DNA from 4 places in the Paenibacillus sp. FSL K6-4396 genome. Region 2 is predicted to be linked to each of the others. Evidence: riboswitches for the same ligand, from Rfam matches in the RefSeq annotation. Region 2 holds a riboswitch; each other region holds the start of a gene.
What was found. A riboswitch is a leader RNA that binds a small molecule or an ion and turns the genes downstream of it on or off. The one in region 2 is predicted to bind cyclic di-AMP.
Positions count from the first base shown of each region.

Region 1 (8,019 bases), 1.6 Mb from region 2:
TGACATAATCGAGCAGCTTATTCCCACGGTTCACAATCATTCGCCTCCTGTGTTCGTTAAATGTCACTTATAGTGACATCTATAATCCTTTTTGTTTGCTTTATGTTTATAAATCCGAATTATATGATAGTTATCTTCCCATAAATGTCCGCTTTTTGTCAATGGTATCCGTGAAATTTAATGGATTAAATCTGTTATTTAATATTTGTGTTATTTTATATAACTTTAATGTGTCATTTGTGTGGTGGAGTGCAGGGAGAACTATATAGAAGGAAGGACTATATATAAATGAATCAACAAGATCGGCTCTTACCGAAAAAGAGGAGATCAAATCTAATAATATGCAGTTCATGGGTAAAGATGACGAGATTATGCGATTTTTGATGAAAATGCCTAGCTGAAAAAGTAGTATTAAAAAATACTTTACTTTTAGTTCTGAACCCGGTATAATCAATTCTGTTGCCGATTATTTACGACATGCGGTCGTGGTGGAATGGCAGACACGCTATCTTGAGGGGGTAGTGGGCGTATGCCCGTGGAGGTTCGAGTCCTCTCGACCGCATCATATGAACGATGAAGAAGAAGCTTTCCGTTATTGGAGAGCTTCTTTTTTTGTCTTTTTCGAACAGTATGACATCTGGGTTGAGAAAAAAAGCCATCCATTACCGGGGCAATGGTGCTCTACCTTACGGCTACGGGTGGCCTGTGTATTATTTTTGAAGTAAGTTCTTGATATCTTCTTCAATCTTGTCCGGTGTTGTTTTGGGAGCATAACGTTTCAGTACCTGTCCGTTCTGATCCACAAGGAATTTGGTGAAGTTCCATTTGATTGCTTTGGAACCGAGCAGGCCAGGAGCTTCTGTGCTAAGGTGTTGGAAAAGAGGGTGAGCGCTTGAGCCGTTCACATCAATTTTCTCAAACATTGGGAAGCTTACGCCATAATTCATCTGACAGAACTCGGCAATATCGTCGGAAGATCCTTTTTCCTGTGCAAACTGGTTGCTTGGGAAACCAAGAACTTCAAATGGAGCATCTTGAAACTTGTCTTGCAGTTCTTGCAGACCTTTGAATTGAGGAGTAAGGCCGCATGAGCTTGCCGTATTCACAATCAGGAGCACTTTGTCACGGTAGTCGGACATTTCAACTTCTTGACCGCGAAGGGTATTCACTTTGTAATCGTAGACTGTCATCTAAATCGCCTCCATTTATTTACTCTTATATCTTCTATTATATTGGCTACAATTAAATATTGCAAAACTAATGTGGTGTTAATAGCATCAAAACAGGCAAGTTGTGCAGAATACGTGAATGAATTGCGAAGTGATTTTCGTCAGAGTGAGAATTAGATAGCCTTGAAGAGGTGGATAGAGTATAACCTTATTGTAAGCGTTATTATAAACGAGTATTGGCAAAAATCTGCCGATTTGGTGATCTGTAAGGACTTTACACCGTCATGGCGGGGGTGTATGATTCATAACGTAATTTCAATTTAAACTAAATTGTACTTGAAAAACGAAACAAACGATAATATCGCTCGATCTTACCTTAAGATATACGAACGATGTTTTAATCGCTGAGTTTCCATTCATTGATGAATGGGAAACGGGGGAACCAACGGAATGCGCTGTCCAGGACAGTGGGCATTCATGGGGTGAATTTTCCGGTGACAGCCGGAAATAGGGCGACTCTCGCGCCCGAATCCGTCAGCTAACCTCGTAAGCGTTAAAGGGAGAGGCAACAAGCCGTACGCTGGTTCATGGTGTTTTCGCCATGGGTTATTTAAGAAGCGTTCGGGAGGCCTTGGTCCCCCACGCTTCTTTTTTGTTGTCTTTTCACGCCAAGGGAGGAACGAATGATGGATACTGAGATGATTTTAGTGACTGCTCCAAATGAAGCAGGACGCAAATTTATTAAATTGCTGATGTACAAAAAAATGCCGTTTGCCGTTCTAACCAACAGTGCAGGGGAAGAGCGCAGACTCCGTAGAATCGGAGTAGAACATGTCATTCGCATGAATACAGCTGCAGCTCAAAAATGGTTTTTGCCGCAGGGCAGCGTAGGTAACGTGTTTATTTTCGAGAACAGCCTGAATCTGACCTGTCGTTATTTACAGATCTGCCGTTCATGGACTTCGAAATCCCTGTGCGTGATTACGGAGCAGAGTCATCCTAAGGGCATCTATCGGGGCATGGGCGCAGACCGGATTGTATATTCGCTCAATGGGGAAGTTGGCTTTCTCCTCAATGGTTAATGCCATAGCTTGTGATTGCTCAGGTGTAAGGTGCCTGTTATAATTGAATGTATCGATAAACGGAAGTTTGAGGAGACTCATGCGTGATGGTGAGTCTTCTTTTTTATGCTTACAAGGAGGAATTGGTGTGCCGGATGTAGGTGGATTGAAATGGTTGTTTTTTGATGTTGGAGATACGCTGGTGGATGAATGGGAGCCGGTTGATGATATTATCGGACAGTTCGTCCGTGAAGCTTGTGCTTTGGGGTATCCGGTGACAATTGAGGCGGTACGCGAACTGTTTGCGAACTGTTACCGAAAATATGAGCAATGGCCTATGAGAGTGGCGATTCGCACATTCGTTGAAGACGAGGGACACCAAAAACAGATTCAGGACAAGCTGAAATTTCAAAAAGATCTTGAACATCCTTTTCCTTCAGCGGATTCCGTTCTTCAGCAGTTGTCACGGTATTATCGCATTGGCATTATTGCCAATCAGAGTCCTGGAACGGAAGAGAGACTGGAGAGCTACGGCTTGCGGAAGTATGTTGATGTTCTGGCGTGTTCGGCTGAAGAAGGAGTGTCCAAGCCAGACCCTGAGTTATACGCTGTGGCCTTGAAGCAGGCTGGTTGTGAACCGGAGGAAGCCGTCATGATCGGTGATCGGATTGATAACGACATTATACCTGCTCGGAAGCTGGGCATGCGTACGATTCGAATTATGCAGGGTTACGGAAGATTCCAGCCAGAACTATCGGATGACAAACGTGCGGATTGGACTGTGGATTCATTGGATCAACTCCTGCCGTTACTGATGCCAAATCAGAATTAGATTCAGATGGTTATTTATTGGAGTATGAGTTTTATTATAAAAGGAAACATGTTGCTGTATTGCAACAATAAAGGCTGATCAACTTGGGTATAGAATACCGGAGTTGATCAGCCTTTTTAGGATTTAGTCGATAAGAACGAGATTAGAATAACCGAATCGTCTGAATGATCAGATATACATTCAGCACAACGATAATCGCGGCAATGACCCATGAGATGATTTTGAGCCACAATTTGTTGGCGAATGCACCCATACTTTTTTTATCACTTGTGAACAACACCAGGGGAATCACAGCAAAGGGCAGTTGAAGCGACAGCACGACCTGGCTCAAAATGAGCAGTTCTTCTGTGCCATGTTCTCCTGCAATGGCTGTCACAATTACCGCCGGGATGATGGCGATCAGACGTGTGACCAGTCTGCGCAGCCAAGCCGGAATTCGAATGTTCAGGAAACCTTCCATAACGATCTGCCCAGCGAGTGTACCTGTAAGGGTAGAGTTCTGACCTGATGCTAGCAGCGCCACACCGAACAGAATACTTGCAACCGTAGTACCCAATAGAGGTGTCAGCAGATGATAGGCATCTGCGATCTCGGCAACCTGCGTCATACCAGCACTGTGGAATACAGCAGCAGATACAATCAGGATGGCCGCATTGATGAACAGGGCCAGTGTCAACGCGATTGTAGAATCCATGGTCGAGTACCGAATAGCTTCTTTTTTGCCCTGTGCGGTCTGTTCGATCTGACGGGTCTGCACAATGGAAGAATGCAGATACAGATTATGCGGCATCACAGTTGCTCCAATAATACCAATAGCGATATAGAGCATGGCCGGGTTTTGCAAAATCTCAACATTTGGTACAAAACCATGGAGAACACCGCCCATATCGGGTTTCGCCAGGAAGAGGTCAATCCCGAAGCAGAGGGCAATGGTCGCCATTAGCACAATGACGAGTGTTTCCAAAGCGCGGAAACCTTTGTTTTGCAGTACAAGAATCAGGAGTACATCAACTGCGGTGATAATAACGCCATATAACATGGGGATGTTAAATAACAGCTTTAATGCGATAGCAGAACCTATGACCTCAGCCAGATCGGTAGCTGCAATGGCGAGTTCACACAGAATCCATAACATCACGACAACAGGCATGCTGAATCGTTCACGACAGGCTTGAGCCAGATCCCGTCCAGTGACGATACCGAGTTTGCCAGCCAGCGACTGAAGGACAACGGCCATCAGGTTCGATAACAGGATAACGGATAACAAGGTGTACCCGAACTGCGAGCCGCCTGCGATATCTGTTGCCCAGTTCCCGGGGTCCATGTAACCTACGGCAACGAGGTATCCTGGGCCTACAAAGGCGAGAAATTTCTTCCACCATGACGCATTCTGCGGAACTTTCATGGAACTATGTGCTTCTCCAAGGGAAGGGGCCATGCCCGCAGTAGACAATGATTCTCTTGAAGGAGCGTTGAACGGATTTTTTTTACTCATACGATAATCACCTGACTTTGAATTATTGATTTGGAAATATTGTTGCGGAAAAATCGCTTATGATATATCTAAATTTTTATGTTTATTGTTACATTGTACTCCTTCAAATATTTTTGTCTAGTGCAACTTTTATGTATTAACACAAAATTTTCGGTTCTAATTTGAAGACCCCCTTCGTATATTACCCAACCTTAGGAAAATACAGCCATGGCGTTGAAATGCATGAAAATAATAAAGTTGTAAAAGCTGATAAAGATACAAAATTGCGTTTCAAAATGAGCCAGAAGTTTAAATTGAAAGGAAGGCAGTAAAAACTATATGGATAAGGGAGAGATTCTTAATGGAAGCTTTATATACAGCAGTAGCGACAGTTAAAGGTGGACGTACAGGTTCTGTGACTTCTTCGGATGGCGTGCTTAAGCATGATCTGAAAATGCCAAAAGAGCTTGGTGGCTCCGGTGGTGAAGGTACTAACCCTGAGCAGCTTTTTGCCGCAGGATATGGAGCATGTTATGAAAGTGCCCTTGCCAATGTAGCACGCAAAGCAGGTGTGAAATTGGAGGATGTGGTCGTTACAAGTAACGTATCTATTGGTAAAGACCCTGCGGATGACGGTTTCCAGCTATCTGTTCGTCTGGACGTTAGCATGCCTGGTGTAGATCACAGTCAAGCAGAGGAACTGGCCCGCAAGGCGCATGATTTCTGTCCATATTCCAAAGCAACACGTGGCAACATTGATGTTGTTTTAAACGTAGTCTAAGATTTGACTCCCGGCAAGTAAAGGGAACATATAGAGCAGGGTATCCCAGATACCTGATGTTCGACTACAAAGCCCTGCTGGCAATCGGCAGGGTTTTGTGTTGATTATAATATATGGACATGATGCAGGAGATTAGATGCCAGATCGCGTACTATTTTACATAATTGCACTCCCACTTCATGCTACATATTCCATAAAGGGGGAACGAAGATGAGTATTGAAGAGATGATCGAGCGGCGATTTGTGTGTACAAAATGCAGGGGCACGGATTGTAACATTAAGGAAGTTTCCATGTCAGGAGCAGGCCTGAGCAAGATGTTCGATATCCAGCATAACCACTACCTGTTCGTGGCTTGTGCTTCCTGCGGGTATGTTGAAGTATTTGATCCGGATGTCTTGAAAGGGAAAAAACAGGGGCAGGTTGGGACTATTCTGGATATTCTGTTTGGCGGGTAGACATGCGCGAGTTGACATTGAACTGAAATTTCTTTAATATAACTTAGTACTGAGTAGTGTCATTGCATGAACCAAATTTGAATTAAACAGGTGATATCCATGTCTTATAGACCGCGTATTGCAGATTTAGAATTAGCTTATGGTAACAAGGAAGACGGATTGTATGAATTCAAAATGAATTTGGTAGACGGTACAAAATGCCGTGTATTCTACACCCGTTCCCCGGAATGGAAGATGACCAATATCAGCCGTCTGCAGAAAACCCCTTGTCCAGTATGTCGCAAAGATTTCATTTGCAAATGTATGGACCAGTGGGCAAGTGACCTGCATCAACAGATGATCGATGACCAATGGATGGAAAAGGCAGTTACGGAGTAATTGTCGGACAGATACGAGCGTGGGCACAATGCCTGCGCTCTTTTTCTTTTACTTCCTATTAATGCTTGTTCAAAAAGAGCGGTTTTCAGTCTTTTTGAACTACCTCTAGAAGAAATAAATTTAGAATAAGTGAACAAGAAGGCCCAGATTGGGTAAGTTACTCTAACCGCAACAATAGGAGGCAGCCAATATGACAGCAAATCAAACAGATGTGCATCAGGGACATCCGATCGTACTGGTGGATGGTGTCTGTCACTTCTGCCAAGGCTTAACCAAATGGATTATCAAGCGTGACCCGGAAGGGAAATATCATTTTGCATCGCTTCAATCGGATATAGCCAAGGAACTGCTGGCGAAGGGCAATTTGTCGACAGACAGTATGGATACCTTTGTGCTGATTGAAAATGGAAAATACTATACACGTTCAACCGCCGCACTGCGATTGGCTAAGGGTCTGAAGTTTCCTTATCCGTTGTTATATGTGTTCATCATCATACCGAAATTTATTCGTAATGCAGTCTATAACTGGGTTGCTCGCAACCGTTATCGCTGGTTTGGCAAGGATGAAGCGTGCATGTTGCCTACACCGGAGATCAAAGATCGATTTTTGTGAGTGTGATTAATAACGGGAATAATTGGGTAATGACTACAGATCATATCTATTTTGGGAGGACAACAACTTGAAGAAGTGGACTACATTATTTATCGGGGCATTATTAGCAGTGAGCTTGGCAGCATGCGGTAACGATACAGATAATACGGCAACGCCGCCAGCGACTAACAACGAAACATCCAACGAGGGCAATACACCTGCAGAGCAGGCAACAAAGATCCCTACCTTGGATGAATTGATTACCAAAACGAATGAAGCAACCAAAGAAATGAAAAGCTTCACAACTGAAGCAAACATTGATCAGAATCTGAAACTGGATGCTGGTGAACAGTCCCAGGATCAACAGGTTAAAACATCGCTCAAGATGGATATCATCAAAGATCCAATGATGATCTATCAAGAGATGAAAATGGAAATGTCGGGACAGGAAGCTCAGAACGTGAAGCAGTATATCACTTCGGATAAAATCTACTCTCAAGTTGGGGATCAATGGGTTGCGATTCCTGAAGCTCAAACCAAGGAACTGATTGAGCAGATGAAAGCAAGCATGAATCCCGAAGGTGAATTGGAGCAATTCAAAAAGATTGAAGAAGATACTGAAGTGACCGAAGAAGGCGACAATTATGTGATTAACGCTGACGTATCCGGTGATAATGTGAAGGAACTGGCCAAAGCCGTGATGGAGCAGAACGGATCGGATGCCCAGATGCAAGCCATGCTTGATCAGATGAATATTACCAGCATGAAGATGAAGTATATGATCAACAAAGAAACCTACCTGCCTGCAAGTACGGACGTAACCATGGTCATGGAGATGGAACAGAATGGACAGAAAATGACGATGGACATGAAGATGAACAGTACATTTTCTAACCAGGATAAAGTGGAAGAGATCAAGATTCCACAAGAAGCATTGGATAGCGCTAAATAATTTGGTTATGCCAAGTGATATGTTGAAGATGAATTCAATTCTCTAAGCGAGCATCAATGCATATCGTTTGCAGCACCTCTGAACTGGATCTGTGTGAGCCGTGAGGCTTGGCGGATCAGAGTCAGGGGTGTTTTCTTTTTAGCGGAGATTATGGTCAGGGTTCAAGGTGTTATAGTATAGTCATGTATAATTAGAGAGGGGATATACAAGATGATTGAATACGCACACATCCACCATGTTAGTTTGGCTGTACGTGATCTGGAAATCGCGAAGAAATTCTATTCGGGGTTACTGGGAATGCAGGAGATTGAACGTCCGCCTTTC
Region 1 covers NZ_JBBOCR010000001.1:1,590,084-1,598,102, forward strand. Annotated here, with positions in the region: gene MHB85_RS07020 (urease accessory protein UreF) at 1-34, opposite strand, end outside; tRNA gene MHB85_RS07025 (tRNA-Leu) at 480-562, shown strand; gene MHB85_RS07030 (glutathione peroxidase) at 711-1,190, opposite strand; cyclic di-AMP (ydaO/yuaA leader) riboswitch at 1,562-1,737, shown strand; gene MHB85_RS07035 (hypothetical protein) at 1,856-2,251, shown strand; gene MHB85_RS07040 (HAD family hydrolase) at 2,379-3,062, shown strand; gene MHB85_RS07045 (Nramp family divalent metal transporter) at 3,205-4,500, opposite strand; gene MHB85_RS07050 (organic hydroperoxide resistance protein) at 4,898-5,317, shown strand; gene MHB85_RS07055 (zinc ribbon domain-containing protein) at 5,528-5,773, shown strand; gene MHB85_RS07060 (hypothetical protein) at 5,873-6,151, shown strand; gene MHB85_RS07065 (thiol-disulfide oxidoreductase DCC family protein) at 6,342-6,764, shown strand; gene MHB85_RS07070 (DUF6612 family protein) at 6,832-7,695, shown strand; gene MHB85_RS07075 (VOC family protein) at 7,906-8,019, shown strand, end outside.
Region 1: another riboswitch for cyclic di-AMP. It lies ahead of MHB85_RS07035 (hypothetical protein); the one in region 2 lies ahead of MHB85_RS00150 (3D domain-containing protein).

Region 2 (8,019 bases):
CAAATTGCTTTGGCGCGTGAAGTAAACATGCCGATTGTCATCCATAATCGGGATGCACATGAGGATATCATAAGAATTTTGCGTGAAGAGAAAGCGGGTGAAGTTGGTGGTGTGATGCACTCGTTCTCGGGTAGCTGGGAAACAGCCAAAAGTTGTCTCGATATGGGCTTCCATCTCTCCTTCGGAGGACCGATCACATTCAAAAATGCAAAGCAGCCCAAAGAGGTGCTGGAGAAGGTTCCTATGGACCGGTTTTTCATTGAAACAGATGCTCCATATTTGACACCTCACCCTTATCGTGGAAAGCGAAATGAGACAGCGCATGTACGTCTGGTTGCAGAGGCAGCTGCGGAAATTAAAGGCATTTCGGTGGAGGAAATTGCTGCAATAACAACCAAAAATGCCATGGAACGATTTGGAATTCGTTAAAAAAACGAGCAAATGAGGCGAAAAAGGCAGGTAAGCGGAGGTAATTTGCTCTTTGATCCAAATAAATCAAGAATATTACAATATTTTAACCAAATATTCAGAAAAACGTACTTGATCAACGCTTTACAACATGCATCAAAACAGGATATCATCTTTTCAGTGAATTGTTGTGCGGAAAATTGGACAGATGTTCGGGGGATGAACAAAGGGACACTTTCCGATGAAACAACATTACTTTCATGAATCAGTCTCGCTGAGTCTCCGTTAACGGAGAGCGGGGGAACCAATAGGGCTTAAACATCGGTGTATTTGGCCGATGCGCAACGTTCGCTGACCCAAAAGCAGCGAAGGGATCTGCGAAGCCGTATTTGATTTCTTCTTTGGGTCTCGGGGTGAATTCAAGGGCGTCCGCCATGAGCGGGTGACCCAAGATAGGGCGGCTCTCTTTCGCCCGAACCCGACAGCTAACCTCGCAAGCGGAAAAAGAGAGGCAACCTCGTGCATGAATTTCCGATATTCAAAATCATTCGGAAGCCACGAAAGAGTTCCTCTTACACTCTTTCTTTGGCTTTTTTGTTTTTGAATAAAAGAAATATTGTCATCATACGGTAGGTATTCAGGAGGATGACATCATGTTGCGAAGATTGATTCATGGTGCAGAACCGGATTATGTTGGTCCAATCTGTGTTCTGTAGAAAATTTGGTATAGTCACGTCAAAGACATCATGCATTACTTTAGACGGCGAGGCTATGAAGGAGGACGGAGAAGTGGGCACATTCCAACCAGAAGAGACCCATGAGTCACGATCATCCAGTAAGTCTTTCGCGTTGCGGTGGAAGCATGAGAACATGCGTCAAATGGCATTGATCGCGATTTTCTCAATTGCGCTTACAATCATGATCTTGTTAGTCGTTTACGGTCAGGCCGGGAAACAAATTTCACTGGTTATTGATGGCAAAGCTCAGGTGGTAGAGACTCGTACAGGAATGCTTCAGGAAATGCTGGAGGAGCAGTCGATCACAGTCAGCCCTCACGATAAGGTATCCATGTCCATGAACGGGGCAATTACAGATGGAGACCGAATTGTTATTGAGCGGGCCGTTCCAGTTAACATTACGGCAGACGGAGACACCAAGACTCTGTATACAACGGATTCATCGGTAGAAGATGCAATTCAAAAATCAGGTATTCAAGTTGAAAGTAATGATAAAGTGTATCCGGCGCTTGGAACTGCGATCAAAGCGGAGATGAAGATCCGTGTAGTGCGCGTAACAAAGCGTACAGTCGAAGTAGAGCAACCGATCGCTTACAAAGTCATTAAAACGGCTGACCCTAGCTTGTACAAAGGGGATAACCGTGTCGTTGTGAACGGCAAAGAAGGCAAACTTGTGCAGCATATCGAAAAGGTATTTCAGGATGGAGAATTGGTCTCCAAAAAAATGGTCCGCAAATCTGTCGCGAATAATCGTGTAGATAAAGTGATCGCTGTCGGCACCAAAGCAAAACCGGTCGTGAAAGAACCTGAGATTCAGACCGTATCGGCTCAAACTTCAACAACCAAAAAGGCTACAACAACGAACTCGAAGAAAACATCTGCCTCGGGCAGCAAAGTGATTACCGTATCCGGGACTTCTTTTAAATACTCCAAAGTACTTAAAAATGTATCCATGACTGCCTACTCTTCTGAAGAGCCTGGCATTGGAACTAAAACAGCTTCCGGTACTCGTGTAACGGAAGGGCGCACCATTGCGGTTGATCCCAAAGTCATTCCAATTGGCTGGTGGGTATATATCGAAGGTCTGGGATTCCGTCGTGCGGAAGACACAGGCGGTGCGATTAAAGGGAACAAAATTGATGTGTATTATGACAGTGTGAAGCATGCCCTGAATTTTGGACGCAAGAAAGGCAAGACGGTCTACGTGATCGGTCCGGTGAAGCCGGAAGCGAACTAAAATCGTTTTACTTTGAAATGGGAATGCTATAAAATAGTTGCATGAATGATTCATGCGGAATATGCGGCGGAGGAGTCTGAATTCAGTCTCCCCCGCCGTTTGGCAGAGAAGAGGATATTCCTCTTCTTTTTGCGTTAGAAAGGAAGAAATGGAACATGATAAAAGAAGTCATTGTGGTGGAAGGCCGTGATGATACGGTAGCCATCCGTCGGGCCGTGGAAGCCGATACAATAGAAACAGGTGGATCAGCCATCAACCAACGCATTCTGAAGCGGATTGCGCTTGCTCAGGAGAGACGGGGAGTCATTGTACTGACAGATCCGGATCATGCCGGCGAACGCATTCGTAAAATTATTGCGAATAAGGTGCCTGGATGCAAGCATGCTTTCATTCCGGAAGCCGATGCAACGCGCAAAGGAGACATTGGGGTGGAGAATGCCTCACCAGAGGCGATCCGTCATGCTCTGGCGCGCGTACATACATCATACGAAGGTGCTCCGAGTCTGATCGATTGGGAGGACCTGATCGCGGCAGGACTTATCGTGCATCCGCAGGCTGCTGCACGTCGCATGGAGATGGGCAATCTGCTGGGCATCGGTTATTGTAACGGTAAGCAGTTCCACAAACGTCTCAGTGTATTTCAGATTACACGGGAAGAGTTCTCTACAGCATTAGCGCAAATTGAACGTGAAGGATTGTGAGCATATGAAGGACATGGAAGATACGATAGAAATTGCAACGCCCAAGCGAACGAAGGAGATTATTCAAAAACATGGATTCTCATTTAAGAAAAGTCTGGGTCAGAACTTTCTGATCGATCAAAATATACTGAACAAAATCGTTAATGCAGCCGACCTGGACGAGTCCAAGGGCGCACTAGAGATCGGGCCGGGTATTGGAGCCCTTACGGAGCGACTGGCTCGGGTAGCCGGTCCTGTCACAGCCGTAGAGATTGATCAGCGCTTGATCCCAATCCTGGGAGAAGTGATGCAGCCTTATTCGAATGTACGTGTTCATCATGGGGATGTGTTGAAGCTTGATCTGGCTGAGTTGTTTAATACGGATTTTGCATCCGTGGACAAAGTCAGTGTCGTGGCTAACCTGCCTTATTATGTAACGACTCCAATCATGATGAAACTGTTGGAAGAGAAGCTGCCGGTAGACAGTATTGTTGTCATGATCCAAAAAGAAGTGGCTGAACGGATGGCTGCTGCACCAGGATCAAAAGATTACGGCAGTCTAAGCATCGCAGTTCAGTATTACAGTACGCCGGAGCTTGTGTGTATTGTGCCGCCCACGGTCTTCATTCCGCAACCTAATGTGGAATCGGCTGTCATTAAGCTGAAAGTGCGCGAGCAACCGCCAGTGGAGATTCCGGATGAAGCACACTACTTCGAAGTGGTACAGGCTTCTTTTGCCCAGCGGAGAAAAACAATCTCAAACAACTTGAAAGCACGTTTCTTCACAAAGGATAACCGGGGACAGGCAGACATTCTGCTGGAGCAGGCAGGTATTCAACCGTCCCGACGTGGAGAGACGTTGAGTCTGCAAGAGTATGCCACACTCAGCACCGTAATGTGGGAAGCAGGGGTACGTGCAGCGCTGTAAAATTTGAATGAACCAAACCGGGTCTCTGCCCATACGATGGGGTAGAGGTGATTACGTTGATGAATATCGGAGACTTGGTCGTTCGGAAGTCATACGGCGGCGATGTGACTTTTCGGGTGGAAGGCCTCCAGTTGGATGCTGCGGTCATTAAAGGGACTGAGTTCCGGCTGCTTGCCGATTCCCCGGTGGACGATTTGATACAGGTTCCCTATGAACCGCAAAGCGCCAAGACCAGACAGGCGCATGTTAAAGCACATCAGACCCTGTCCCGCCTGCAGCAGAATCGTATGGAACAGGCTGAGCGGAATCGCGAAGGTCTGGTACAGGATTGGTCTGCTCAGCAGGAACCGGCTTATTTTGAAATGCCTGGAAAGGTGCTTCATCTGGATGGAGATCCGAACTATTTGAAAAAAAGTATGGATCTCTATGAGCAACTTCGTGTGCCCGCAGAGGGACAATATGTCCATGAATCGGCAATGGCAGATACCTTATACCGCTTATTACCCAAAGTACGTCCGGATATCGTAGTTATTACGGGTCATGATGGGGTGCTAAAGACACGTCAGCCCTATGACTTATATAGTCTTGGTAGCTACAAGAACTCGCAAAATTTTGTGTCGGCCATTCAGGTGGCCAGACAATATGAACGCCATCTGGACGCACTCACTATTGTGGCAGGGGCCTGTCAGTCCCATTTTGAGGCACTGCTGCGCGCTGGAGCGAACTTTGCCAGTTCTCCAGGCAGAATTCTCATTCATGCACTTGACCCGGTCTATGTGGCAGCCAAGGCCTCCTTCACATCTGTGCGTGATACGGTCAATATGAGTGATGTTCTGCACAATACCATCAGTGGTAGCCAGGGTGTGGGTGGTGTCGAGACACGGGGGAGTTACCGGGTAGGTCTGCCTGGGCTGAATGATTTATCTACGTTAAAAGTGAACCCGTCGGCAGTCTGATGTAGGCCATTTAAAGTCCCAATTTGGGGCTTTTTTTGTTTGCAAAAAAATTCATTGACAACAACTTTTTGATGCTGATATAATAATTAGTTTTGATTTGACAATGACTGTAAAATCCGGTATAATGGACAAGAAAAGAGGTGGTCGTCGACAATGGCTAAAAACACGCTGTTGGATATCAAACGCAATCTCGATGCACATATTGGTCAGAAAATTATGTTGCGGGCTAATGGTGGCCGCCGTAAGACCATTGAGCGTACGGGTGTATTGGAAGAAACGTACCCTTCTGTTTTTATTGTTAAGCTTGATGAGGAGCAAGAAACCTTCAAGCGAGTATCTTATAGTTATGCGGATATACTTACGGAGTCGGTGGAAGTCATGGTTTATGACCCGGGCAGCCAGACGCATAGCTCCTATATGGAGACGTAAGTATCGATTTACAGGCGATTCGCCCCACAAGGCGGATCGCTTTTTTGTTTTTTTAAACACCAATTCGTCCTCTAACGTAACCCATACATACTCAGGAATGAGCGAGGAACGGTCGCGGCATACTATATGGACAGGTGAAGGACAGTTTCTTAAAGCAATGCAGGAAACTGAATATAGCCTGATGACAAGATGTCCAAAACGTGAACGAACTCATCACATTATGAAGGATACTTTGGAGGAGGATGGTTCATGAGTCGCAGAAGAAGAAGTGTTATGTCAGAGGATCTGAAGAATGAGCTCGCGAAAGACCTGGGCTTCTATGATACGGTCCAACAGGAAGGTTGGGGTGGAATTAAAGCCAAGGATGCAGGAAACATGGTGAAAAGAGCCATTCAACTTGCTGAGCAGGCTGCCCGCAAATCTTAATCCGATTCAAACAGACTGAAAAGCGGGGAAATCCGTCAGGAATAACCCCGCTTTTTCCCCTTAGATGCGGAATACAAATGACTTGACAGCCCCATTTTGATATAATATGTTAAGTTGTCTTAGGGAAAAGGTGAGGACGGGTGAACGCCTTGAAAATTTACGAAAAAGCGCCTGCTAAAATTAATTTGATGCTGGACGTTTTACATAAAAGAAGCGACGGATTCCATGAAGTTGAAATGATCATGACCATGGTCGATCTGGCTGATCGGCTGGAAATGTCGGAGTTGCCGCGAGATACTATTTTCATCTCCAGTCAGGCGGGTTATATCCCGCTCGACGAGAAGAATCTGGCTTTCCAGGCAGCCAGACTCATTAAGGAGCGCTATAACGTGCGTACGGGTGTCCATATTCATCTGGATAAAAAGATTCCAGTTGCAGCCGGACTTGCCGGCGGCAGCAGTGATGCAGCAGCAGCGTTGCGTGGATTGAACCGTCTGTGGCGGTTGAATATACCGGATCACGAACTGCAGGAGCTTGGAGCTGAACTTGGGTCGGATGTTCCATTCTGTATCACAGGAGGAACTGCACTCGCTACAGGCCGTGGTGAGAAGTTAACTCCCATTCCTAATCCGCCGCAATGCTGGGTAATTCTGGCCAAGCCTCCGATTAATGTGTCTACAGCCGATGTGTACGGAAGGTTCCGCAGTGACAAGATTGTTCGTCATCCGAGTGCAGCTAAAATGGAGCAGGCTATTCGCAATCAATCATTTACGGAAGTCTGTAATCAGATGGGCAATGTGCTTGAAGATGTAACGTTGAAACTGTATCCGGAAGTTCAGCATCTGAAGGATGCCATGATTCGATTGGGTGCAGACGGCGTGTTAATGTCTGGTAGCGGTCCAACGGTATTTGGTCTGGTTTCCAAAGAATCCAAGGTTGCCCGGATATACAATGGTCTGCGAGGGTTCTGTAAAGAAGTGTACGCTGTGCGTATGTTGACGTAAAATTCGCTTTTATAATGTACAAACACGTATAAAGGTGTTATATTCTTAAATAATTATTCGGATTTGGATGTTTCCGTGATCGTGAGGATGGATCTCTGTGAAGAAGTTAAAACGAAGCGCAAGGCTGGTTGAAATGACGCAATACTTATTGTCCAGACCGCATACGGTTATTCCGTTGACCACATTTGCCGAACGTTATGGTGCCGCAAAGTCTTCAATTAGTGAAGATTTGGCGATTATCAAGGAAGTGTTCGAAGAAGGTGGGTCAGGAGAACTGCATACACTGGCTGGAGCAGCAGGGGGAGTAAGATGGATTCCGAAGGTATCCCGAGAACTGGCATTGGCATTTGCGGAGCGGCTCTCGACCCAGCTCGCGCAACCTGATCGGATCTTGCCTGGAGAATACCTGTACATGTCCGACTTGCTTGGTCAGCCTGCATTGATGAATGAAGCCGGCAAGATTTTTGCAACGGCCTTTGGCAATATGAATATTGATGTGGTTATGACGGTAGAAACCAAAGGAATTCCACTGGCTTATGCGACCGGTGCCCAGCTCAACCTGCCTGTCGTGCTCGTACGCAGGGACCATCAGGCTACAGAAGGATCGGCCGTAAGTATCAATTATGTATCCGGGTCCCATAAAAGTCTGCATACCATGTCCCTGTCCCGCAGGGCGATGCGTGAGCATTCCAGAGTACTTATTGTGGATGACTTCATGAAGGCCGGGGGTACGGTGCAAGGAATGATCGATCTTTTGGCCGAGTTTAATGCTACAGTAGCCGGGGTAGGGGTACTGGTGGAATCTGGTTCTGTAGATTCAGAAGAACGCCTGTTAACAGATTATGTATCTCTGGCGAAACTAACAGCGGTTGATGCCAAGAGCAGACAGATTTCCGTCAAGCCTGGAAACTATTTCGACCTGTAGAAAGATGACGAATGTTATGTCGTTAAAAGGTCTTTTCCATCGACCTGGCATGAACGTTGTCGAATTGTGTATTAAATAAAAAAATTCCTGAAATTAGGAAATTTTTGTGGTTATAAAAAGAAGGAGTTCGTATATGCTGTGTGGAATTATACACCAAGTTCTGATGGAAAAAGGTGGTGAACACACACATGCAAATTACGGATGTCAGACTCCGCCGTGTTAACTCGGAGGGGAGAATGAAGGCTATCGCATCCATTACCATCGATAACGAATTCGTCGTTCATGACAT
Region 2 covers NZ_JBBOCR010000001.1:32,162-40,180, forward strand. Annotated here, with positions in the region: gene MHB85_RS00145 (TatD family hydrolase) at 1-429, shown strand, start outside; cyclic di-AMP (ydaO/yuaA leader) riboswitch at 671-924, shown strand; gene MHB85_RS00150 (3D domain-containing protein) at 1,198-2,382, shown strand; gene rnmV (ribonuclease M5) at 2,538-3,083, shown strand; gene rsmA (16S rRNA (adenine(1518)-N(6)/adenine(1519)-N(6))-dimethyltransferase RsmA) at 3,088-3,990, shown strand; gene yabG (sporulation peptidase YabG) at 4,050-4,946, shown strand; gene veg (biofilm formation stimulator Veg) at 5,100-5,375, shown strand; gene MHB85_RS00175 (small, acid-soluble spore protein, alpha/beta type) at 5,625-5,801, shown strand; gene ispE (4-(cytidine 5'-diphospho)-2-C-methyl-D-erythritol kinase) at 5,951-6,805, shown strand; gene purR (pur operon repressor) at 6,903-7,730, shown strand; gene spoVG (septation regulator SpoVG) at 7,919-8,019, shown strand, end outside.

Region 3 (8,019 bases), 2.2 Mb from region 2:
CATATACAGATTGTACTGCCCATCCAAGTTGAAAGGCAATGCTGCCCATCGGAATTTCGAATTGGATGATGCCGGGCATCTGTGCTGACATGGCAAAATGAGCTGCCATCAGCATGAAACCTACGCCAATTCCACCCAATACTCCGCCCCACTTCAGCACATTCCGACTGCGAATCTGGTTGCCAACGGGCACAAGAACAGCTTGAGCTAACGCCAGATTGAACGAACTATACAACAATGGAGACAGCCATACTTGAATAGGGTTTGAGTCTGTCGTCAATGTGATGAATCGGGAAGCTCCTGGATGATGGATGGTACTAGTGATCATGAGCAGAGATAACAGCAGCATCATGGGCACGACGATGCTATTCATTTGAAGGATAGCCTGGATGCCCCGACCGAGAAGCAGATATGTCCCTACAAGTGTGACGATCAGACCGGTCTGATAATGCAAACCTAGATGTTCGACAAAGACGGAACCTGCTCCGGCAAGCATGACGCTGTTCACGCCAATGAGAATGAGAAGGGTCACCCAGGTGATCCATTTGCCCGCCTTGGGCCCGAATAAATGTTTGTTCAGGTCCTCATAAGAGCGGGACCCGGTATCGTGAGCGATCAGCATCATTTTGGTACCTAACCAGACAAAGAGCATGGTGGATAAGCCTATGGTGATGGTGGCCCATTTGCCATACTGGGTAAAAAACTGCAAAATTTCCTGCCCTGTAGCGAAGCCGGCTCCGACAACCGTTCCGATGTATGTAAATGCGATCTGCAGCACCCGAAATGCCTGTTTCATGTGTTTCCCCTCTCAGGCCCCTGTATAGTTTGGACATGCGGGTACCATGGTACAAGGTATGCTTGACCCACGAAAGTCATGACAATCGATAATGAGCTTTGGCTTGAATTGCTTCTCAAGGACAGCGCCCAGGCAATTTCGCTTGAACTTATAGATAGATATATGATACTTTTACCTCATAGGATAGGCTTGGGAGGTCAAATCATGGAATTATTGAAACAACGAATTTTACAAGAAGGTGTGGTTATCTCGGATCAAGTATTAAAGCTGGATGGTCTGTTGAACCACCAGATTGATCCTGCATTAACGATGGAGATGGGACGTGAGTTTGCTGCCCGTTTTCGTGAAAGTGGAGTAACTCGGGTAATCACGGTAGAATCCTCAGGGATTCCGGTTGCGTTTGCCGCAGCCTATGAACTTGGGGTGCCCCTTGTATTCGCCCGTCGTAAAAAAACACTTCTGGCTGATCCTGATGCTTACTGTGAACGTGTACCGTCCTTTACCAAAGGAATTGTAACTGACATTATGGTATCCCGCGAGTTCATTCATGAGAATGACCGCATTTTGTTCATTGATGATATTATTGCCAATGGAGATGCGGCTCGTGGCGTCATCAAAATTATTGAGCGTTCTGGCGCGGAACTCGTCGGATTCGGCGTTGTGGTCGAGAAAAGTTTCCAGGCAGGGGCACGCACGATTCGTGAACAGGGTATTCCGGTGGAAGCCTTGGTACGCATTCGTTCCCTGAACGATGGAACAGTACAATTTGACGATAACGAAATGTGACATTTTAAAGGAATAGGGCCTATTTTTTGAACTATGCCTTTGCATGACCGCCGATTTCATTTATAATGGGGTTATGTTAGGGAGAGGAGGCAACACCATGGGGAACCAACCGGCAACAGAACAATTTTTTAATGATAAGCTGGCGGAATCGAAAGTTCATTTTGAACGTGCCCTAGATTGTAAACATACGGAATTCGATGACCTTTATCCCTATATGATTGAACATCCTCAATTTTTCTGGTACAAACGCTATGTTGCCTGGTCAGAATTACTGACGATTGTAGGCTTGTGCGAAGAGTTGTCCTTCTCTTGGAAAGAACAATTTACACCGCATCAAGTGGAGTACCTTGAAGAACGTGTGATGTCCGCCAAAGTGCTTGATTTTTGGTTCGAGAAGAACGACAGCAAAGAGCACGCGCAGCGGTAACTTTCAGTCGGGACATAATTTCGAATGACATGACAGTCTAATACAGTCACGTGAGACCTAAATGACATTTCATTTAGGTCTCTTTTTGTAAATAAATTTGGAATATAGGAGCCATGCGAATGATTAGTGATACAGAATTGGACGCCCTGCGTCTGTCAGGTGAGAAAGTTAGAGTAGTACGGGACGAGCTGGAATCGAACGATGTAACCGGGATTGTTGTTGCCTGGGATGGCGAGCAGGTACTTATCCGACGTCAGAATCGACGTGTAGTTAAGCTGGATCGCAGTTACAAATATCAGCTGTTCAGCGAGCCGCGCCAGAGTCCACTTAGTGAGTAATAGCTTATGATTATGGCAGAGCCATGAGCGTTTAAATGTTTGGAATTACCATGATATCTTGGCATAATTGGCTCACTCGGGAGAGAAGATAGGTACAGTGAGGAAGATCTGTAACTATAAGCCGAGAGGGTGTGCTACAAGCCATGACATTGATGAATGATAAAGTTCATGCCTACAAGGATCAGATTGGAGCATTAAGCGATGTACTGCCAGGTGTGGTGAAGTCGTATCATGAGTTTACCGGAGAATGTTTCCAACCTGGCGTGATTGATGCCAAGACAAAACAGCTAATTGCGCTTGGGATTGGATTATTCGCCAACAATGAGGTATGTACCTTCTACCATGTAGAAGAAGCCCGTGCCAAGGGAGCAACAGATCAGGAGATTATGGAGACCGTTGCGGTGGCCGGAGCTGTTGGAGGAGGACATGCCCTCTCTCAGGGTGCGATGCGAGTGCAGAAGGCGCTGAATTAGTAAGCGATGCAACATACATTTTTCTAAGTACAAAAAAGGCATCCGGTTAATAACCGATGCCTTTTTGTATGTGAATTACATTTTACCTAACATTTTATCATACATAAACTGTCCAGTTACCCGACGTGCTGTTACGTAACGATCATTGAAGTATGGATTCGATAACTTCGTGATGCTTACACCTTTACTGCTGGAGGCATGAGCGAATTGTCCGCCGCCGATATATACACCTGTATGTGAAATGCCTTTGCCTGTTGTATTAAAGAACACCAGATCACCTGTCCGAACATTGCTCTTGGATACTGGCGTACCTGCTTTGGCTTGCTGCTGAGAAGTACGTGGCAATTCAATGCTGTATTTGTTGAAAAGATATCTCATAAAACCAGAACAGTCGAAGCCGGCTACAGTCGTGCCACCCCATTTGTAAGGAATACCTGTCATGTTGTTCACTACGGAGTTGATACTGCTTGCCTCTGTGCTTGTTGCCCCGGATGTAAATAATACAGCTGCTCCAAAAATGGAGATAATCAGTTTTTTCAAAATCAATGTTCTCCCTTCGATGCCTACGGAGTTAGCTAAGGGTTCGGTAGAAGGTTCCCTATATTTCCTATGTATAAGAATAATTCACCCAAATTGGTTCCCCCGTTTTCAAACATGAAACTCGGCAATGAATAATTAAGTTTTTGTAACTATTTGAAACTATATTGCATAAATGCGTAATTGTCAAACCCATTTAAAACCCTTCGTAATACCTCAATGTTAGCGGAATTAAGGTTTTTATATGAAAGAAGGGATCAAGTTTGGGTACCATTCATGACAAAAACGTCATTATTGGTTCGTTTAAGACGAATTTGGATAAATAAATAGGTTTGTCATGAGTTAAAAGAACTATCCCGTTATGTAGAATTAGAGAGATTATATTCATTAAGTTGCATATATTGACAAAAATCGATTTTTTGCATATTATCTGATTATCCAATCCACATATTGGATTAAAATTGATTTTATTATGCGATAATTACGCGTTTCATAAGTAAAGTAGAAGTGGAAGATTTATAAAAACGAACATAGGAGAGTGTTACATTTGAAAGCAAAGAAAATAATTACTTTTGTCCTGGCATGTACGATGGTGTTCTCAGCAGTTGGAATGGCAGTTCTCCCTGTAGGGACGGTATCTGCTGCGGATGCTTCAGGTACTACAGCGAGTATTTCTGATATTTTGAAGAACCAGCTCCCGGATGGAGGTTGGAGAAAAGATTATAAACAGACAAGTGGAGAGTGGGCGAAGTCCACGATAGACAACAAGGCTACATACTCAGAAATTAGAAGATTGGCGAAGGAATTTAAAAAGACGAATGATCCCCGATACTCCACAGCTGCAATCAAAGGGATTAACTTTTTGATCAACATGCAGTATTCAAACGGCGGATGGCCACAAGTTTACCAAAGCTCCGGATATCACAAGCATATCACTTACAATGATGATGCCATGATTAACGTAATGATCATGCTGGATGAAGTAGCAGCACGCAAAGGTGATTTCTCGTTTATAGACAGCACACTTGCTAACCGTAGTAAAAATTCAGTTGCCAAAGGTGTGGAGGCGATTTTGAATACACAGGTCGTTTCAGGTGGTAAGCTGACAGCTTGGGGACAACAACATGATTCCAGTTCCCTTAAACCAGCGAGCGCAAGAATCTACGAAGTGCCATCGCTGACAGCTGGAGAGAGTGTAACGATTGTTAAATTTCTGAAAACCAGATCTGCTAACGCTAAAATTACCGCATCCATTAAAGGAGCGGAGGCTTGGTTTAACAAGGTGAAAATTACGGGGTACAAATATGAAAGAGCTAATGGAGATAGTAAAATTATCGCTGATTCCAAAGCTGCACCAATTTGGGCACGCTTCTATGAGATAGGAACAGATAAACCAATCTTTATTGGTCGTGACGGGGTAGTTAAATACAAATTAAGTGATATTGATAAAGAAAGAAGAGGCGGGTATGCATGGTATGGCAACTGGCCTTCCAAGCTGTAAATTGTAGTATGCTTCCGTTTTAATGAACCAAACTCTTAGTAGTTAAAGGTAAAGCCTGAATCGACATGGACGTCTGGTTCGGGCTTTATTGTTATTATTTTCAGTGTTGACATGATAGATTCCACATGATATATTACTTCTTGTCGCCGATATTGATCACGGAGATACAATATGCGGTCGTGGCGGAATTGGCAGACGCGCACGGTTCAGGTCCGTGTGGGCTAACCCCCGTGGAGGTTCGAGTCCTCTCGACCGCATCTAATAAAAAGACTCCTTAAGCGTTAGCTTAAGGAGTCTTTTTTTGCATTTTTTGATATAACACTAGATTTAGTATCCAACAGGTTAGTGTTTAGCTGCACGTACAGCAAATGTCTTCCATCAGCCATACGGAACGTTTATTGTGCTGCGGTAACATTAACGCTGTCAATATTTGGTCCTTCCGATCCAGTGGTAACCACTTTCAATGTATTGGTCCCCGTGTTCATGGGGACCTGTATTGTTTTTTCAACCCAAGTGGACCAGCTTCCCGTTGCCGGAAAGGGGTCGTTGCTAATGACTTTGGTTCCGTTCACAAAAATGTCGAGGTTACGGGTTCCGCTTTCCAGCGCATAACGAAACTTTACGTTTTTAGTACCTGTAATTGTGTTATTAATACCGTTCCATTGAATGGCTGAACCAGTCATCGCATTGAAGTTAACATACCCGGAGCCAGTGTAACCAGGGTAGATCGTTTCAATGGTAGCATCCGTAAGAGTTGTTCCGGTCTCGGCTTCATAAGTAGTGCCGCTGCCTGTATTTCCGCCGTTATTCCCGCCAGTAATGTTGGCAACAAACGTTGTTACGCTCTGAGCCGGGAGCTGTGCCGAGAAGGCCCCATTGGATACGTTAAGCGAGGCCCCGCTTGCCAGGTTACGACTGCTGTCCGTAACCCAAGAAGACACCGTGGAGGCATTACCATTCTGCAGAACGAATTTTTGGCTTGTTGCCGAAGTTCCACGGTTAATTGCTACGACAACGACCTTGTTATCCCCTTTGTAGGCAGAAACAAATGTGTTTGTATCCGGATTTTTCGTTGCATCGACCCGCAGGTAGCCAGGACGTACAAATTTGGAGAAATGGGCCATATTATATCCGCGTTTGCTTATGGTACCGTCTTCTTTCATCGGACCATACTGTCTGCGGATGTACCACCACACATAGGCCTGGAAATCACCTTCCACCATGGCATTGTGCATGTGATAGGAAACGTCTAATGCTTCAGGCCAGCGGTCTGCTGAGTTGTTGTCACTGTTCGGAACATACACCTCAGTCATCCACAGTTCTTTGCCGGCTCCTTTTTGCTTAAAGAGAGGGTAGGCAAAATTGGAAATCTGGGTTCCATACGTATGTGCTCCCAGAATGTCCATGTTGGCAAGTGCCTGCGGATCATTCAGGATGGGGTCGGATATGTTCTTTAAGTACTGGAAGGATTCAGGCGCCATGACTTTGGTACCTTGAATGGACCCGGCATTTTCTTTCATGAAACGAAGAATTTCTTGTGGAGTCCACCAGGTCCAGTCATGAGCATAATCCGGTTCATTTTGCACAGAAATGGCATACAGATCTACGCCGTTATTTTTCATATAGGTTACAAAATCATTCAGATGTTGCGCATATGCGGCATATTTGTCGTATTTCAGACGTTTGGCATTGGTGTCCCCATTGCGGTTGAACGTTTCCACCATGCTGCTCGGAGGATTCCATGGGGAGGCAAATACGATAGCCCCCTTCTCAATAGCGCGTTTCGCTGTGGCAACTTCACGATACCAGTTATTGGAATCTGGATCAACGTAGATCCTGAGAATTGAGAAGCCTAACTGATTCTGGTCATTACCAAAAGCAGTTTCACGTTGAGCGGGAGTCAGATCACCAATCCAGGCAGGAAGGTTAATGCCCCCAAAGCCCTTGATCAGCTGTTTTTCCGAGGACAAATTAATGTTGGCATCGTTGGCTGCTGACACATTTGTCGGGGTTAACATCAAAGGCAGGGCTGTTAAACAGGCCAAAAGAACATTAATCGTCTTTTTTAGTTTGAATTTCACTACTTTCATCCTCCTCGATAGTGGTAAATGGTTACATAGAGAAACCGCGACCAGAAAAACAAACAAGAATAGCGGATTGTCTGGCATTTATTTTATGTAAACCCTTTCAAAACCTCCTTCCATAAATCATAGGAAAGAAATGCAGCACATAAGCTCTTTCATTTGTTGATTCTACTAAATAATTCCTAAACTGAAAACCTGACAAATTACAGTATTTTTTCTAATTAATCTCTATTTTCTAACTGTTCAATGACAGTTCTTGTCTGAATGCTAAGGAAGAAACGGGAATGATGGAGATCTTCACTTGAGATAGAGGTCTTCAAGGGCGGGGATATTATCATTAAGGAAGGCTTTGGCTTACATATTCCTCCCTTCATTATCAAACAATGAGATCACAGAAGTTACAGGGGAGGGAATCATGATGAAGGTACAGAGAAAGAATTATCGATTCATTGCAGGTATCATGGCATTATTGATTGTGTTTTACGCAGGCTTATCGGCAGGAGGGCCTACAGCGGCAGCTTCAGAGTCCCCATCGAATCATAAACGGTTAGCAATTATCATCGATGACGTCGGAAATGACATGAAGGGAACGGCAGAGATTCTTGCGATGCCAGTTAAACTAACGGTAGCGGTTATGCCCTTTTTGCCAACAACAAAGAAAGATGCGATAGCTGCACATGAAAAGGGGATGGATGTGATTGTGCATATGCCCATGGAACCCAAGAAAGGAAGACCTGAGTGGTTGGGCCCGGGTGCAATCACATCCAATCTGACAGATGAAGAAGTACGGGAACGTGTGGAGAAAGCGATTGATGATGTGCCCCACGCCATTGGCATGAACAATCACATGGGTTCTAAAATAACGTCCGACAAACGCATCATGTCCATTGTGCTCGATGTATGCAAGGAGCGGGGCCTGTTCTTTGTCGACAGCCGTACGAACTTTCGCTCCGTGGTGGGGGAACTGGCCATATCCAGAAATATGCCACCTGTAGGTAATGACATTTTCCTGGATGATCAAAACTCCAAGCAACACATTCGCAAGCAACTGGACCTGGCTGCTCAGCGTGCGATCGA
Region 3 covers NZ_JBBOCR010000001.1:2,273,608-2,281,626, forward strand. Annotated here, with positions in the region: gene MHB85_RS10370 (YkvI family membrane protein) at 1-796, opposite strand, end outside; gene MHB85_RS10375 (xanthine phosphoribosyltransferase) at 1,001-1,582, shown strand; gene MHB85_RS10380 (hypothetical protein) at 1,680-2,009, shown strand; gene MHB85_RS10385 (hypothetical protein) at 2,129-2,347, shown strand; gene MHB85_RS10390 (carboxymuconolactone decarboxylase family protein) at 2,491-2,820, shown strand; gene MHB85_RS10395 (C40 family peptidase) at 2,896-3,360, opposite strand; cyclic di-AMP (ydaO/yuaA leader) riboswitch at 3,366-3,497, opposite strand; gene pelA (pectate lyase) at 3,896-4,858, shown strand; tRNA gene MHB85_RS10405 (tRNA-Leu) at 5,032-5,115, shown strand; gene MHB85_RS10410 (carbohydrate-binding protein) at 5,254-6,948, opposite strand; gene MHB85_RS10415 (divergent polysaccharide deacetylase family protein) at 7,403-8,019, shown strand, end outside.
Region 3: another riboswitch for cyclic di-AMP. It lies ahead of MHB85_RS10395 (C40 family peptidase); the one in region 2 lies ahead of MHB85_RS00150 (3D domain-containing protein).

Region 4 (8,019 bases), 4.0 Mb from region 2:
CTCTCTGCAGTCTGCACGATTTCGTCGATTTGCATCCGCGTGATGGAATCAAAATGAATACCCATGATTACCGTAACAGTTACTTTCAGCTGCAAGGCAGCCTTTCGGGCGAGCCGCTCACACAGCTCTTGTTCTTTATGCCCAGGAATACGGACCGTCGTCCCGCTTACGCGCTCATGATCCACGTAGAACGTGGCTACGGCGCCAATATGCGCCTTTCCTCCGGTAACGAAAAAAACCTTATCTTCTCCTGCTTCAATCACCTGTAAACGTATGGATTTCAAATCATATGTACTCATACCCATCCACCTATCCTTTTCTATATGTTATATATGGAGGAATTATGGCTGTCATGAGCTAAATCGGCAATGAAACTTCTCACACTGCGCATATTTTATGGAACCCCCGGGTATACCAAGGAGAACGTCATTTTGGAAAAGGAGGCCGATATTATGCGCGTACGCCTCATTATGCTGATGGTTATCGTTATTTTTCTCGGAGGATATCATGCTCCAGTTTCAGCGCGGGATGTTTCAAGCCCGCCAAGTGAATCAGTATCAGGTTCGGATTCTGCGGAAGAAGAACAACTGACATTGGGACAGTTACGTCAAAAATATGCCGACACGTTCAAAACCAATGGTCCTTCAACCAAGAAGGTTGCACTGACTTTCGATGATGTACCTGATCCACGGTTTACTCCACAAGTACTGGATGTATTGAAGAAATACAATGTCAGAGCTACATTCTTCATCGTGGGTAGTCGTGCTGAGAAACATCCGGATCTTGTGAAACGCATCATCAAGGAAGGGCATATGGTTGGTAATCACAGCTACAATCATCCTGAATTCAGTAAGCTGTCGATGAATGCCTTTCGCAAACAAATTTTACATACCGGGGATATTATTCGACGTTTGGCGGGATATACGCCCAAGATGATTCGGCCGCCTTATGGAGACATTAATGAAGAACAGCTGAGATGGGCTGCCAAACAACACTATAGCATTGTGAACTGGAACGTAGACTCCCTGGACTGGAAAGGCCTTTCAAAGGAACAGGTGAAAGATAATATTCTTTCTGCTGTAAAACCCGGCTCCATCGTTTTGCAACATGCTGGAGGCGGTGTAGGATCAAACCTGAACGGCACGGTTGAGGCTTTGCCTGAAATCATTGAAGAATTGCGTAATCGGGGATATGAACTGGTCACCTTGGACGAAATGTTGGGATTGCCAAAGGCCAAAGATTAGGATGACCGTGATACCAAATAATGAGAATATTAAAAGGGTGCTGTTCAATCGCGAATTAGCGACTGGCAGACACCCTGTTTGAATTCATTTTAAATGTTATTTTCTCTCTACTTCAGAATGTACAGCTCAATATCCTGAAAACCAAATGAGCTTACAGACTGTTTGCTACCCGGGATAAAGATATCAATCCGGTGACCTTTGATTGCACCGCCCACATCTCGCGCTGTGGCTACAAAAGCCTGTTTTGGCAATCCTGGATGGCTATGACCAGTTACCAGTACTTTGGTTCCGAGTGGAATTACACTTGGATCAACTGCAATCGTGCCCAGTTCAAGATCATTTCCGAAATAATCGACTGCACCCCAGCCTCCATTTTCAGACGGATCTGCAGAGTATGCCGTTGCTTTTACGTTCACAGCTTTGCTGTAATCGAATGTTTTACCCCAGGCTTGAACAACTTTGTTATCTGCGTTAACGTCCAAGCTCGCTGTAGTAACAGTCTTCGCTTGGGTCTTGCTCTCCGCTGCCGCAGCGGCTGCTACATTGTTTGACTTACCGGGAATCGTAATTTTCAAACCACCATAAATGTTGTAAGGCGAAATGTCGTTGTTTGCTTTAACTAACGTGTTAATTGCTACTCCGTATTGTTTCGATAAGGTGTAGAAGGTATCCCCCTCTTTGGCCACATGAACTGAATCGGCGTGAGCCGGAACGGCTTGAATGAGCATTGCTGTTGTCATTAATGCTACTGCTGTTTTGGCTATACGTTTCTTGTTAATCATGGTCTTCCTCCCTCATTGTGCCTGCGAAGTTAGTTGTCGGATTCGGATGAGGAGCCCATCCTATAGGTTCATCATTACATTTGAAACGATATGTACCCCTAATTCACCCCAAGCAGTGTGCTGTAGATCTTCCCCCTGCACAATCTGCATCGTTACATCCCCCGCACTCCCTGTCCGGAAGTTTCGGCAGAGTTCAATATATCACAATTTTGTAACCTGAACTTGTAGTAATTCTTACCAAATGGTTTTAACATGTGTAAGCACGTGTAAGAATACTGAATACTCTAAAACTGTTGGGCGAGATGTCCCCTATATATTTGGTAACAGAATAGTTACTTTTCCGAATCCTATATTTGATTATTTTCAAACAAAAAATAGCGTCACCGACTCGAGGTCAGTAACGCTATTTAATCACTTCATTTAGAGTACTTTCGCAAGAAAATCACGTGTACGTGAATTTTTCGGTGCTCCAAACACCTCATCAGGTGTTCCCTCTTCCACAATAACCCCGCCATCCATGAACAGGATCCGGTCTCCCACTTCACGTGCAAAACCCATCTCATGGGTTACGATGACCATCGTCATCCCGCCTTCTGCAAGACGTTTCATGACATCCAGTACCTCACCGACCATCTCGGGGTCCAATGCCGACGTAGGCTCGTCAAACAGCATGACATGAGGCTGCATGGCCAATGCTCTAGCAATGGCGATCCGCTGCTTCTGTCCACCGGACAGCTGATTCGGGAATGTATCTTTTTTATCATACAAGCCCACGGTATTAAGCAAATCAGCAGCAATCTTCTCCGCTTCCAGAGTAGATTGTTTCTTCACTTTAATCGGAGCGATCGTGATATTTTGCTCTACCGTTTTGTGTGGGAACAGGTTGAAGTGCTGGAACACCATGCCCATTTTCTCACGAGTTGCGTTGATGTTATGCTTGGGGTCCGTGATTGACACGCCTTCAAAATCAATCTCTCCTGAGGTAGGCTGTTCCAGTAGGTTCAAACAACGCAAGAATGTACTTTTACCTGAACCGGAAGGACCGATGACCACGACAACCTCACCTTTGCCAATCGTCACGTTTATGCCCTTAAGCACATCGTTATTACCATAAGATTTGTGTAATTGTCTAACGTCTATCACTTGCACTCAACTTCCTTTCCAGTCGTCCCAGCAGCTTGGACAAAATGAACGTCATTACAAAGTAGATGGCTGCTGCAATCAAAAATGGACTCAATCCTTGGTACGTAATGTTTTTGACAACACTTGCCTGATACATAATATCCACCATACCGATAACGGAGATAATGGAGGATTCTTTAATGATAGTTATGAATTCATTACCAATCGCTGGTAATACAGCTTTGAAGGCTTGTGGCAATATGATATAACGCATCGCGGCGCCTCTTCCCATACCTAATGAACGCGCTGCCTCCAACTGACCACGATCCACACCTTGGATACCCGCACGGAAAATCTCCGCCAGATAGGCACCACTGTTGATTGAAAGTGTAATGATACCTGCCTGAAGTGCAGTGAAGTTAATGCCAAAGCTCAGGGAAAAACCATAGTAAATAATCATCAATTGTACCAGCATCGGTGTGCCACGGATCACTTCAACGTAAGCTGTACCGATCCAGCGCAAGATTGCAGCGTCATGCAAACGGAACAAACAGATGATCAATCCGATAATTACCCCGAAGATAACCCCGAGTGCAGACAACAGAAGTGTGTATCCTACACCTGTAGCATAGAAACTTTTGTACTCCCAGAACACTTGGAAAATATTTTGTGATTTGTTCGCTTTATCCGCCATCAAGAGGCTGGCGTCCGTCACCATCTGATTGATTTTATCTTCACTTTTCAATCGCTCCAGTGTTCCATTTACTGCAGCTAGCAGCTCGGTATTACCTTTGCGAATCCCGATTGCCGCTTCTGCTTGCTCTTCGTCCGGAACAGCAGCAGCAAGTCCAATAATATCGTCCAGATAACCTGCAGCAACGGTATCTTCAACGATTGCCGCGTCAATGCGTTTTGTTTGCAGTTGAAGCACAATATCCGAGATTTTATCAAGCGCAGTAAGCTTCGCTCCTGGAATACTCTGTCCGATCGTTTCCTGAATGGAGCCTTTCTGAACGCCAATTTTCGCATTTTCAAGTTCTGCCATGGTTGGATATTTGTCTTTATCCACATTGCGAACCATGATCACTTGTTTTGATTTATAATAGGTGTCGGAAAAATCGATACTTTTCTTCCGCTCATCCGTCGGCGTCATACCTGAAATTACCAGATCAACACGCCCGCTCTGCAATGAAGGCAGAAGACCGTCGAAGCCCATATCCTCAATCACAAGTTCTGCGCCAAGATCTTTGGCAATCTCTTTGGCGATCTCAATATCAAAACCGACGATTTCATCTTTGCCATTAATCACTTTATGGAATTCATAGGGTGCAAAATCGGCACTTGTACCGAGCACCAGCTTTTTACTGCTTGAATTGTCTGTAGTCCCACTTGCAAGTGCCACAGGAACGGCAGTTGTCAGCAGAACGACAAAGGTCAGCAGCATTATGGTGTAACGACTTATTAATTTCAACCTTGTTCTCTCCCCTTACAATACTTTGTATGCTTCTCATGTTGATGACTGAGTCATTATAAAGTACAATGCATGATTATGCAATGCATTTTGGCATTACAAATCTTGACTTGTTTCTGAAAAATTGAAGCAAACATGATATAATCAATGAATTATTTTCATTTTTGCATAAGGAGTTTACTAATGACAGCTAACAAATCACAAATTCTGACGGTTATTGATCAATATGCTTCCCGTTTTAAAGCCATTTCATCATATATCGGTGCCAACCCCGAACTGGGAAATGAAGAGTATCTCGCTTCTGCCCGTTTGAAAGAAGAACTGGTCTTCCACGGTTTCACTGTAGAGGCTCCAATCCTTGGACTGGAGACAGCCTTTATCGGAACCTATTCAGCGGCCAAACCCGGCCCTACCATTGCATTATTGTGTGAATATGACGCCTTGCCGGAGATTGGTCATGCTTGTGGTCACCATCTGATCTGCATGATGAGTCTTGGAGCTGCTGTTGGGCTGAAATCCATTCTGGATGAAGTAGGTGGAACGATTAAAGTGTTTGGCACCCCCGCTGAAGAGACACGTGGTGCCAAAGTACCGATGGCTGAAGCAGGTTTGTTCGATGACTGTGATGTCGCTCTCATGGCGCATCCATATTATGCCTACGAAAAGTCAGGCAGCTCGCTGGCTATTGATGCAGTGCAATTTGAATTCCATGGCCGATCTTCACATGCTGCTGCAAGTCCGCACGAAGGTATTAATGCTCTTGATGCCGTCATTCAAACGTTCAACGGAATCAATGCATTCAGGCAACAAGTGAAAAGTACCGTTCGCATTCATGGAGTGATCAACAACGGAGGTCAGGCAGCTAATATCATTCCCGACTATGCTTCAGCACAATTTTATGTACGGGCAGCAACTCGCAAAGAACTGAATATCCTCACAGAACGTGTGATTCAGATCGCTGAAGGTTCTGCTCTCCAGACAGGATGCAAGCTGGTGACATCCAACTATGAAACGTCCTATGACGAGATGGTTACCAATGAAGCATTCTCAGCTGCGTTTAGTCAAAATCTGATGGAACTTGGTATCCCCCAAGAAGAGATTGTGAGTGGTAATGATCACGGCTCTATGGACATCGGTAACGTTTCCCTGAAATGTCCTGCAATCCATCCCTACATTCGTGTTGTGGATGAGGTTCATACCCTGCACTCCATAGCCTTCCGTGACCTTGCACTTCAGGAGCGCGCGCTGGATGGCATGATTCTGGGAGCAAAGGCACTTGCTACAACAGCCTATGACGTACTGAGTCAGCCAGAGCTGCTTCAAACCATCCGCACGGAGTTTGAGCAAGCTATTCGCTAAAATTCACTTTCAACATGTTATATAGGGGTGCCCTGAACAATCTTGAATTCCAAGCTGTTCAGGGCACCCTTTTTTCTAAATTGGCTGTAAGTATATTCAGCACAAAGCTGGAAATGCTGTGAAAGAAACCTTTGAAAACGATGAAAACAATACATTTTATTACAGTAAATGTGATTCATTTGCTGGCTAACTTGGTTAATTATAACTATAACTGCGTGTTCTAAAGACCTGTTTTTATAACTTATCCTATATTCAGGAGGTGCTGTCATGCTGCTCGAAGCCATGTATCATGTTCCTCGTGACAAATGGGCTTATGCTTATAATTCGTCTACCATACATCTGCGCGTACGAACCAAACGTAATGATGTGCAATACGTGACTGCACTGACCGGAGATAAGTACGATTGGAACGGAACATACAAGGAAATTCAATTGGAGAAGGCTGCTTCGGATAACATGTTTGATTATTGGGAGGCTGCCGTCAAGCCACAATTCAAACGTCTCACCTATATATTTCGGATAACTGCCGGTTCAGAAGATGTTTTTCTTGCGGATAATGGAATTCATTATGAAACCCCCTATCCAACTGGAGGATATTATGAATTCTCGTATATACATGAAATTGATGTGTTTAAGGTGCCCGAGTGGGCCAAAGAAGCTGTCTTTTATCAGATCATGACGGAACGGTTTGCTAATGGAGATCCAAAGCTGAATCCAAAAGAAACTCATGACTGGGGTGGCAAACCTGAGTTGGACAATTATTTTGGTGGAGATCTGCAAGGTGTGCTGGATCATCTGTATGACTTAACTGAACTTGGCGTGAACGCCATTTACTTTACCCCGTTATTCCAGGCCAATTCTTACCACAAATACGACACGATTGATTATAAAAAAGTCGACCCTCATTTCGGCGATAATGCCCTGCTCAAACAATTGACAGAAGAATGTCATCGCCTGGGTATACGTGTCATGCTTGATGCGGTGTTTAACCATTGCAGCGAAGACTTCCCTCCTTTTCAAGACGTACTCCAGAATGGAAAAAACTCTAAGTATGCCGATTGGTTCCACATCAATGAATATCCGGTTCAGATCAAGGACGGTATACCAACCTACGATACATTTGGGTTCTATGGCAACATGCCCAAGTTCAATACAGCCAACCCTGAGGTTAAGGCATATCTACTGGATGTAGCTGAGTACTGGATCAAGGAAATTAAGCTGGATGGGTGGCGTCTGGATGTAGCGAATGAAGTGGACAACCATTTCTGGCGTGATTTTCGCAAGGTTGTTAAAGCAGCGAATCCTGAAGCCTATATTGTTGGTGAAGTATGGAGCGACTCCTTGACCTGGCTTATGGGAGATCAATTCGATTCCGTCATGAATTATCCATTTGCCGACAAAGTACTTCAGTTCTTCTGTGGTTCAATGGATGGTTATCATTTTGCCAACGAGATGGGTTCACTGATTATGCGCTATCCGCAACAAACCAACGAAGTGATCTTTAATATGCTGTGCAGCCATGATACCCCACGACTGCTCACCCGGTTAGGAGAAGACAAACGCCGATTAAAGTTGTCTGTTGTATTTCTTTTCACCTATATCGGTACACCTTGTATCTTCTACGGCGACGAAGTTGGGATTAGTGGTGATGCTGACCCGGATTGTCGAAAATGTATGGAATGGGACCCCGCCAAGCAAGACAGAGAATTGTATGATTTCTATCGTCTGATGATCGATTTACGCAAAAGCAATGAAGCCCTGCGCAAAGGACGCTTCCGATTCCTCAAGGCTGATCACAATGATCCCTGTATCGTGTACGAGCGTGTGGATGACAACCTTCACTTTACCGTTTGGATGAACAATACACCTCAAGATCGAACGCTTTCTCATCCCATGGAAACAAAAGACTGGAAGGATGCATTAACTGAAGAGCCTGTGTTTCCAACCGATGGAATGATGAATATTAAGCTTGACCCCTATGGGTACCGCATTTTGTATAGACAGCTTGACCCGGCGACCATCCTACACAACTGAGGTTTGA
Region 4 covers NZ_JBBOCR010000001.1:4,043,996-4,052,014, forward strand. Annotated here, with positions in the region: gene lpdD (prenylated flavin chaperone LpdD) at 1-299, opposite strand, end outside; gene MHB85_RS17485 (polysaccharide deacetylase family protein) at 453-1,244, shown strand; gene MHB85_RS17490 (3D domain-containing protein) at 1,352-2,026, opposite strand; cyclic di-AMP (ydaO/yuaA leader) riboswitch at 2,029-2,225, opposite strand; gene MHB85_RS17495 (amino acid ABC transporter ATP-binding protein) at 2,447-3,169, opposite strand; gene MHB85_RS17500 (ABC transporter substrate-binding protein/permease) at 3,156-4,592, opposite strand; gene MHB85_RS17505 (M20 family metallopeptidase) at 4,803-5,978, shown strand; gene MHB85_RS17510 (alpha-glycosidase) at 6,246-8,012, shown strand.
Region 4: another riboswitch for cyclic di-AMP. It lies ahead of MHB85_RS17490 (3D domain-containing protein); the one in region 2 lies ahead of MHB85_RS00150 (3D domain-containing protein).